One region of the Streptomyces sp. 11x1 genome, then DNA from elsewhere that is predicted to be linked to it. Evidence: riboswitches for the same ligand, from Rfam matches in the RefSeq annotation. Region 1 holds a riboswitch; the other holds the start of a gene.
The links. A riboswitch is a leader RNA that binds a small molecule or an ion and turns the genes downstream of it on or off. The one in region 1 is predicted to bind S-adenosylmethionine.
Positions count from the first base shown of each region.

Region 2: another riboswitch for S-adenosylmethionine. It lies ahead of thrC (threonine synthase); the one in region 1 lies ahead of P8T65_RS35025 (aminotransferase class V-fold PLP-dependent enzyme).

Region 1 covers NZ_CP122458.1:7,984,238-7,988,442, forward strand. The annotation lists gene P8T65_RS35015 (cytochrome bc complex cytochrome b subunit) at 1-918, shown strand, start outside; gene trpD (anthranilate phosphoribosyltransferase) at 1,073-2,137, shown strand; SAM riboswitch class IV at 2,424-2,539, shown strand; gene P8T65_RS35025 (aminotransferase class V-fold PLP-dependent enzyme) at 2,666-4,027, shown strand; partial or broken gene P8T65_RS35030 (glycerate kinase) at 3,988-4,205, opposite strand, start outside.
Region 2 covers NZ_CP122458.1:5,787,475-5,791,679, reverse strand. The annotation lists gene P8T65_RS25505 (cold-shock protein) at 1-195, opposite strand, end outside; gene P8T65_RS25500 (ubiquitin-like small modifier protein 1) at 655-930, opposite strand; gene thrC (threonine synthase) at 1,049-2,350, opposite strand; SAM riboswitch class I at 2,368-2,539, opposite strand; gene P8T65_RS25490 (glucosyl-3-phosphoglycerate synthase) at 2,671-3,615, shown strand; gene P8T65_RS25485 (trehalose-6-phosphate synthase) at 3,914-4,205, shown strand, end outside.

The sequences.
Region 1 (4,205 bases):
CACAAGCACACCCAGTTCGCGGGCCCCGGAAAGACGAACAACAACGTCGTCGGCATGCCGCTGCTCCCTGTGTACATGGCGAAGGCCGGCGGTTTCTTCTTCCTGGTCTTCGGTGTCATCGCGGCCATCTCGGCGATCGCCACGATCAACCCGATCTGGAGCATCGGCCCCTACCGTCCGGACCAGGTGTCGACCGGCGCCCAGCCCGACTGGTACATGGGCTTCTCCGAGGGTCTGATCCGTGTCATGCCGGGCTGGGAGATCAACTTCTGGGGTCACACGCTCGTCCTGGGCGTGTTCATTCCGCTGGTCATCTTCCCGCTGGTGCTGGCCGCGATCGCGGTCTACCCCTTCATCGAGTCCTGGGTCACCGGCGACAAGCGTGAGCACCACATCCTGGACCGCCCGCGCAACGCGCCGACACGGACCGGTTTCGGTGTCGCCTGGATCACCTGGTACATGGTCCTGCTGATCGGTGGTGGAAACGACCTCTGGGCGACCCACTTCCACCTGTCGATCAACGCCATCACCTGGTTCGTCCGGATCGCGTTCTTCGTGGCCCCGGTCCTCGCGTTCATCATCACCAAGCGCATCTGCCTCGGCCTGCAGCGCCGCGACAAGGACAAGATCCTGCACGGTCGCGAGACCGGCATCATCAAGCGCCTGCCGCACGGTGAGTTCATCGAGGTCCACGAGCCGCTCAGCCAGGAGCAGCTGCACACGCTCACGGCGCACGAGCAGTACAAGCCGGCCGAGCTCGGTCCCGCGGTCGACGAGAACGGTGTCGCCCGCAAGGTGTCGCGCCTGGAGAAGGTCCGCGTCAAGCTGAACCGGGGCTACTACGGCGAGGACAGCCAGATCGCCAAGCCCACCGTCGAGGAGTACAAGGAGATCACGAGCGGCCACGGCCACCACTGATCGCTTCGCTTCGCCACACACGGTCGAAGGGCCCCCGTCCGATCTTCGGACGGGGGCCCTTCGCCGTGCCCCGACCTGGATAGGGTGGGCGTATCAGTGATTTCGCGGTCCGCGTGGCACCCCCTGCCCGCGGCTACGACACCCAGGAGCGGCTATGAGCGCTGTGACCCCCGCTGGAGGCGACACCGCGGCGGGCCGTTCCTGGCCCGCCGTGCTGAACGCGCTGCTGTCCGGGCACGACCAGGACGCCGGTGCCACGTTCTGGGCGATGGACCAGATCATGCGCGGTGAGGCGACGGACGCGCAGATCGCCGGGTTCGTGGTCGCGCTGCGGGCCAAGGGGGAGACCGTCGAGGAGATCACCGGTCTCGTCGAGGCGCTGTACGAGCACGCCAAGGTGATCGAGGTGTCCGGGAGGACCGTCGACATCGTCGGTACGGGCGGGGACGGTGCCAAGACGGTCAACATCTCCACGATGTCGTCGATCGTCGTCGCCGGTACGGGCGCGAAGGTCGTCAAGCACGGCAACCGGGCCGCGTCGTCGGCGTCCGGGGCGTCCGACGTGCTGGAGAAACTGGGCGTCAATCTGGAGCTGACGCCGCAGCGGGTCGCCGAGGTCGCCGAGGAGGCCGGGATCACCTTCTGCTTCGCGGTGAAGTTCCATCCGGCGCTGCGCCATGTGGCCGCCACGCGGGGGCAGTTGGGCATCAGGACCGTCTTCAACGCGCTCGGTCCGCTGGCCAATCCGGCGAAGGTGCGGGCCCAGGCGGTCGGTGTGGCCGACCCCCGGATGGCGCCGATCATGGCCGGTGTCTTCGCCGAGCGCGGCAACTCCTCGCTGGTCTTCCGCGGGGACGACGGGCTGGACGAGCTGACGACCACGGCGACGTCGCGGGTATGGGTCGTGCGGGACGGCAAGGTGACCGAGGAGGGCTTCGACCCGCGTGACGTGGGGTTGGAGCTGGTACCGGTGGAGGCGCTGCGGGGGGCCGACGCGTCCTACAACGCGGATGTCGCGCGGCGGTTGCTGGCCGGGGAGACGGGGCCCGTGCGGGATGCGGTGCTGCTGAACTCGGCTGCGGCGCTGGTGGCGTTGGAGCCGACGTCCGGGCCGCTGGCGGAGCAGTTGCGGGGCGGGATGGAGAAGGCGGCGGAGTCGATCGATTCCGGGTCGGCGCGGCGGGTCCTCGAGCGGTGGGTTGCCGCCACGAACAGGTAGTCGGTCGGGTGCGGGTGGGTGGGTGCTGGTCGCGCAGTTCCCCGCGCCCCTGAAAGACCAGGCCCTGCGGGCCTGAAAGCGGCGGGGCTGCGGGTCTGGAAGCGGCGTGGCTCGATGAAAAGCACGGGGCGCAGCCCCGGCTTTTCAGGGGCGCGGGGAACTGCGCGAGAAGCCCCACCGACCCGCACCCGCCGACGAATCCGCACCCCCGAGTCATGAGGCGCCCCATCGCGCCATCCGGACACGAGTTGCGGCGCGACGATCACCTCACGTAGGTTCTGATTCAGGTCATGAGTGACAGCCCATAGCCCCGGCTGGCTGTCCGGCAACCCTCCGTCCGTGGCGGGGTGCCCCGGGTGAAGACCGGGTCGTAGGCAGCGAGGTCTACGGCAAGCGCGGTTTCGAGGGAGTCTCCCGTGAGCAAGCGAATGCGATAGGGCCGCCGAGCCCCGCCTCCGCGCACCCCTTTCTCTTCTTCTCTTCCTCCGTATGCCTTCTTTCGGCATGCCTCCTCACGGGAGTACCCCCATGTCTGTCTCCATCCTTGCCGCCGACCAGTCCGTTTGTGCCCCACTGCCCGTTCTGGGCCGGGATGTCACCGTCCCGCTCGTCACCGGCGGCGAGGTCACCTACGCCGCGCTCGACTACGCGGCCAGCGCCCCGGCCCTGCAACGCGTCTGGGACGACGTGGTGGCGTACGCGCCCTACTACGGCAGCGTCCACCGCGGCGCCGGCTACCTCTCCCAGCTGTCGACCGACCTCTTCGAGAACGCCCGCAGGACCGTCGCGGAGTTCCTCGACTGCCGCGCCGACGACCAGCTGATCTTCACCCGTTCGACGACGGAATCGCTGAACCTGCTGGCCCAGGCGCTCCCCGCCGACTGCCAGGTCTTCGTCTTCGAGACCGAGCACCACGCCTCGCTGCTGCCCTGGCGGAACGCGCGGGTCACCTACCTGGACGCGCCCCGCACGCCGAGGGAGGCCGTCGCCACCCTGGACGCCGCCCTCGCCGACCGCGACCCGCACGGGCCCGCGCTGGTCTGCGTCACCGGCGCCTCCAACGTCACCGGTGAGATCTGGCCGGTGCGGGAGCTGGCCGCCGCCGCGCACGCGCACGGCGCGCGGATCGTCCTCGACGCCGCCCAGCTGGCCCCCCACCACCCCCTCTCCGTGCAGGAGTTGGACGTGGACTGGGTCGCCTTCTCCGGCCACAAGCTGTACGCGCCCTTCGGTTCGGGGGTCCTCGCCGGCCGCGCCGACTGGTTGCGCGCGGCGGACCCGTACCTCGCGGGCGGCGGCGCCAGCCGCAAGGTGACCCGGCGCACCGACGGCGGTGTGGACGTCGAGTGGCACGAGACCGCCGCCCGGCACGAGGCCGGTTCGCCCAACGTCATCGGCGCCTATTCCATCGCCTCCGCCTGCAAGGCGCTCACCGAGGCCGGGTTCGACACCCTGGTCGCCCGTGAGCGGCACCTGATCGACACCGTGCGCGCCGGGCTCGCCGAGGTGCCCGAGGTGCGGATCCTCTCGCTCTTCGGGGACGACGCCCCGCGCGTCGGCGTCATCTCCTTCGTCGTCGAGGGCTGGAACAGCTCCCACTTCGCCGCCGCCCTCTCCGCCGAGTACGGCATCGGCGTACGCGACGGCCTCTTCTGCGCCCACCCCCTCGTCCGTACCCTCCTCGGCAGCGACCCGCAGACCCAGGGCGAGTGCGGCGCCCCAGAGGCCGCGCCCGGCGAGCGCTCCCTGAACGCGATCCGGGTGAGCTTCGGCGCGGGCACCCCCGACGAGCACGTGGAGCGGTTCCTGGGCGCGGTGAAGGAGCTCGTACTGGACGGCGCGCAGTGGAACTACCGTACAGAGGACGGGCGTTGCGTTCCGGCCGTCTGAAGGTCGGCCGTCCGGTCGCCCGCCGTCACCCGTGCGCCCAGGACGATCATCCGCAGGGCCCGTTCCGTGGCGTCGGCGAGGAGTTCGCTCGCGCGGAGTACGGCCTCCGCGAGGGCGAGGGCGAGGGCGAGGACCGGGCGGCCGTGCAGCTTGGCACGCCGGGCGACCTCGGCGGTGA
Region 2 (4,205 bases), 2.2 Mb from region 1:
GAGCCGGACCATGTCCGCCTGCGGTCCCTTCTGACCCTGCGAGATCTCGAACTCGACCCGCTGGCCCTCTTCCAGGGTGCGGTAACCGTCCATCTGGATCGCGCTGTAGTGGACGAATACATCCGCACCACCGTCGACCGCGATGAAGCCGTACCCCTTCTCCGCGTTGAACCACTTGACGGTGCCCTGAGCCATGCCTAACTCCCCTATTACTGGCCCTTGCACAGATCCACACTTCGCGGATCCGGGTCAGACCTCACCCCCCAACGGTTGGGGGTGTGCGCCGGAACGCGTCGACCGCGGCCGAATGTATCTGTCCAACTGCCCTCTGCAACAGGTCAATCGGACGAGAATTCTGGACACGACCGGTCGGGAATGTACGAACAATTCGTCTGAATTCAGGGCAAGTCGGGCCCCATAAAAGGAACGAAATACGCAAAAGGCCTGCACACTTTGGCTACTTCATATAGGGCGTGCGGCGCGATCGGATATGCGCCCGGCAAGAATCACTACGGTGATCGGACCGGGTTCCCCAACTCTACAGTGCTCAACCATAGAGAATTGCCCCCTCCGCTTCTCTCGCGGAGGGGGCAATTCGGTGAACTCTCGGTAATCAAAGTTACCGACGGTTACTACCGACCGGTACGACGGCGGTCAGCCACCGGCGACCGCGGGAATGATCGAAACACCCGCACCGTCCGGCGTGGCCGTCTCCAGACCCTGCTCGAATCGGACGTCGTCGTCGTTCACGTACACGTTCACGAACCGCCGCAGCTTGCCCTGATCGTCGAGCACCCGGGCGGCGATCCCGTTGTGGTTCTTCTCCAGATCGGCGATGACCTCCCCGAGGGTCGCCCCCTCGGCACTCACCTCGGCCTGCCCGCCGGTGTAGGTGCGAAGGATGGTGGGGATGCGGACGGAAACGCTCACGATGGGACCTCCGGTCAGATGTTTTCAGGGGCGCGGGGCTGTGTTCAATGTGCGGCTGCCGCCGCGTGGGCGCGACCAGCCCCCACCGGCCCGCAGACGAACGACTGGCTAACGGGCCCTACGCGAGCCCCGCCTCACGGAACGAATCAAGGTTGGGCCGAATGGTCGCGGTCAGCCCGGTCCCGGCCACCGCGTCCAGCGTCTTCAGACCGTCCCCCGTGTTGAGCACGACCGTGGTGAGCGTCGGGTCGAGGAGTCCGTCCTCGATCAGCTTCTTCGTGACACCGACGGTCACGCCACCGGCGGTCTCCGCGAAGATGCCCTCCGTCCGCGCGAGCAGCTTGATCGCCTCGACGACCTGCTCGTCCGTCACGTCCTCCACGGCCCCACCGGTCCGCCGCGCGATGTCCAGCACGTACGGCCCGTCCGCCGGGTTGCCGATCGCGAGCGACTTGGCGATGGTGTTCGGCTTCTGGGGCCGCACCACGTCGTGCCCGGCCTTGAAGGCCACCGACACCGGCGAGCACCCCTCGGCCTGCGCACCGAAGATCTTGTACTGCTTGTCCTCGACGAGCCCGAGCTTGATCAGCTCCTGCAGCCCCTTGTCGATCTTCGTGAGCTGCGACCCGGAGGCGATCGGCACGACCAGCTGGTCGGGGAGCTGCCAGCCGAGCTGCTCGCAGATCTCGTACGCGAGCGTCTTGGAGCCCTCGGCGTAGTACGGCCGCAGGTTGACGTTCACGAAGCCCCAGCCCTCGCCGGCCGGGTCGCCGATCAGCTCGGAGCAGAAGCGGTTCACGTCGTCGTAGTTGCCCTCGATGCCGACGAGCTCGCCGCCGTAGATCGCGGCCATGACGACCTTGCCCTGCTCCAGGTCGTGCGGGATGAACACGCAGGACCGGAAGCCGGCGCGGGCGGCGGCGGCGCCGACGGCACCGGCCAGGTTGCCCGTGGAGGAGCAGGAGAGAGTGGTGAAGCCGAAGGCGCGGGCCGCCTCCAGGGCCTGCGCGACGACCCGGTCCTTGAAGGAGTGCGTCGGGTTGCCGGAGTCGTCCTTGACGAAGAGCTTGCCGGCGTCGACGCCGAGCGCGGCGGCCAGGTTGTCGGCCTTGACGAGCTGGGTCCAGCCGGGGTTGATGTTCGGCTTGGTGGCCACGTCCGCCGGGACGGGCAACAGGGGCGCGTACCGCCAGATGTTCGCGGGACCGGACTCGATCCGCTTGCGCAGCTCCTCCGTGTCGTAGGCGGAGTAGTCGTACGCGATCTCCAGCGGCCCGAAACACTCCTCGCACGCGAAGACCGGGCCGAGGGGTACGCGGTGACCGCACTCACGACAGCTCAGAGCGGCGGCGGGGCCGAGGTCTACTGTGGAGATGGAGCCGAGGGAGTCGGTGGTGCTTGCAACAGTCTGCGCAGCCATGGAGGCGAGGCCCTTTCTCCTCATCTTCCTCACGACGCACTTCGCCGTGAGACGGATTTGGCACCTTCCCTAGCCGGGAGCCTCACCACGATGACGATGACGCGACGATGCGCGAATGTCGTGGTCAGACCGGCTGGAGGGTTGCCGGGGCTTCATCGGGCCGTATCCCTCTGCCCCTCTGGATGAGCGGTATTTGGTTGTATACGCCGACGAGCCGCGACATGCGATGGTCACCAGCGTTGTCCAAGACTGTAACCGAAGGCCAGGACAGTTGAGAGAGCCGTCCGAACCGCGAGATGAACGCAGAGGAGCCGCGCACTGTGCTGAACGAAGTCGAGCGCTGGCTGAGTACCCGCTCCTGGTCCATGTCCGACCGCCCGCTCCACCGGATCATGGCCGCGAAACGCGCCACGGGACAGACGGTCAGCGTCGTCCTGCCCGCGCTGAACGAGGAGGAGACGGTCGGCGACATCGTCGCGATCATCCGTCACGACCTCATGCGCCAGGTCCCGCTCGTCGACGAGATCGTGGTCGTCGACTCCGGCTCGACCGACCGGACGTCGCAGGTCGCGGCGGCCGCCGGGGCCACGGTCGTCCACCGCGACGACATCCTGCCCCGCATCCCCGCCGTGCCCGGCAAGGGCGAGGTCCTGTGGCGGTCGCTGATGGTGACCTCCGGCGACATCGTCTGCTTCATCGACGCGGACCTCAGGGAGTTCTCGTCGGACTTCGTCTCCGGGATCGTCGGCCCGCTGCTCACCGACCCCGGTGTCGACCTCGTCAAGGGGATGTACGACCGCCCCCTGGGCTCGGCCGCCGGTCAGGGCGGGCGTGTGACGGAGCTCATGGCCCGCCCCCTGCTCAACATGCACTGGCCGCAGCTGGCCGGCTTCGTGCAGCCGCTCGGCGGCGAGTACGCGGCGCGGCGCTCGCTGCTCGAACGACTGCCGTTCCCGGTGGGCTACGGCATCGAGCTGGGCATGCTGGTCGACGCGCTGCACCTGGTCGGCCTCGACGCGCTCGCGCAGGTCGACGTGGGCGTCCGCAAACACCGGCACCAGGACGGGGCGGCGCTGGGCCGCATGTCGGCGGCGATCTACCGCACGGCTCAGCTGCGGCTGGCCCGGGGGCACCTGATCCGTCCCGTCCTGACGCAGTTCGAGCGGGGCCGGGAGGGTTTTGAGCCGCGCACGTATTCGGTGGACCTGGAGGAACGACAGCCGATGCTGGAGATCGAGGAGTACGCGGAGCGCAGGGCCGCGTAGGCGTAGGCGGCGTAGGGGGTGGGGGTGCGTGTTCCGTCGCCGGGTGCGGGTGGCTGGGGCTTCTCGCGCAGTTCCCCGCGCCGCTGAAAGACCAGGCCCTGCGGGCCTGGAAGACGGCGGGCTGCGGGATGAAGGGCATTGGGGCGCAGCCCCTGCTCCTCAGGGGCGCGGGAACTGCGCGACCAGCCCCCACGCACCCGCAGCCGCCCACGCACCACGCACCCCCTCCCCCATAGGCACCCGGTAGACGGCCGAACCGTACGTTTGACCGGTGAACTCAGGGGCTAGGTTGAGCCCTATGGCATCGACGCACAGCGCGCGGATCCTCGTCGCCTCCAACCGCGGCCCCATCACGTACACCGAGGACGAATCAGGCGCCCTCACAGCGAAGCGCGGCGGCGGCGGCCTCGTCTCCGGCCTCTCCGCGATCGACCCGGACGCGGGCGCCGTCTGGGTGTGCTCCGCCCTCGGCGACGGCGACCGCGAGGCCGTACGCCGCGGTGTCGGCGAGCCCGGCGTCCGCATGCTCGACATCCCCGCCGACGTGCACCACGACGCGTACAACGGCGTCGCCAACTCCACGCTGTGGT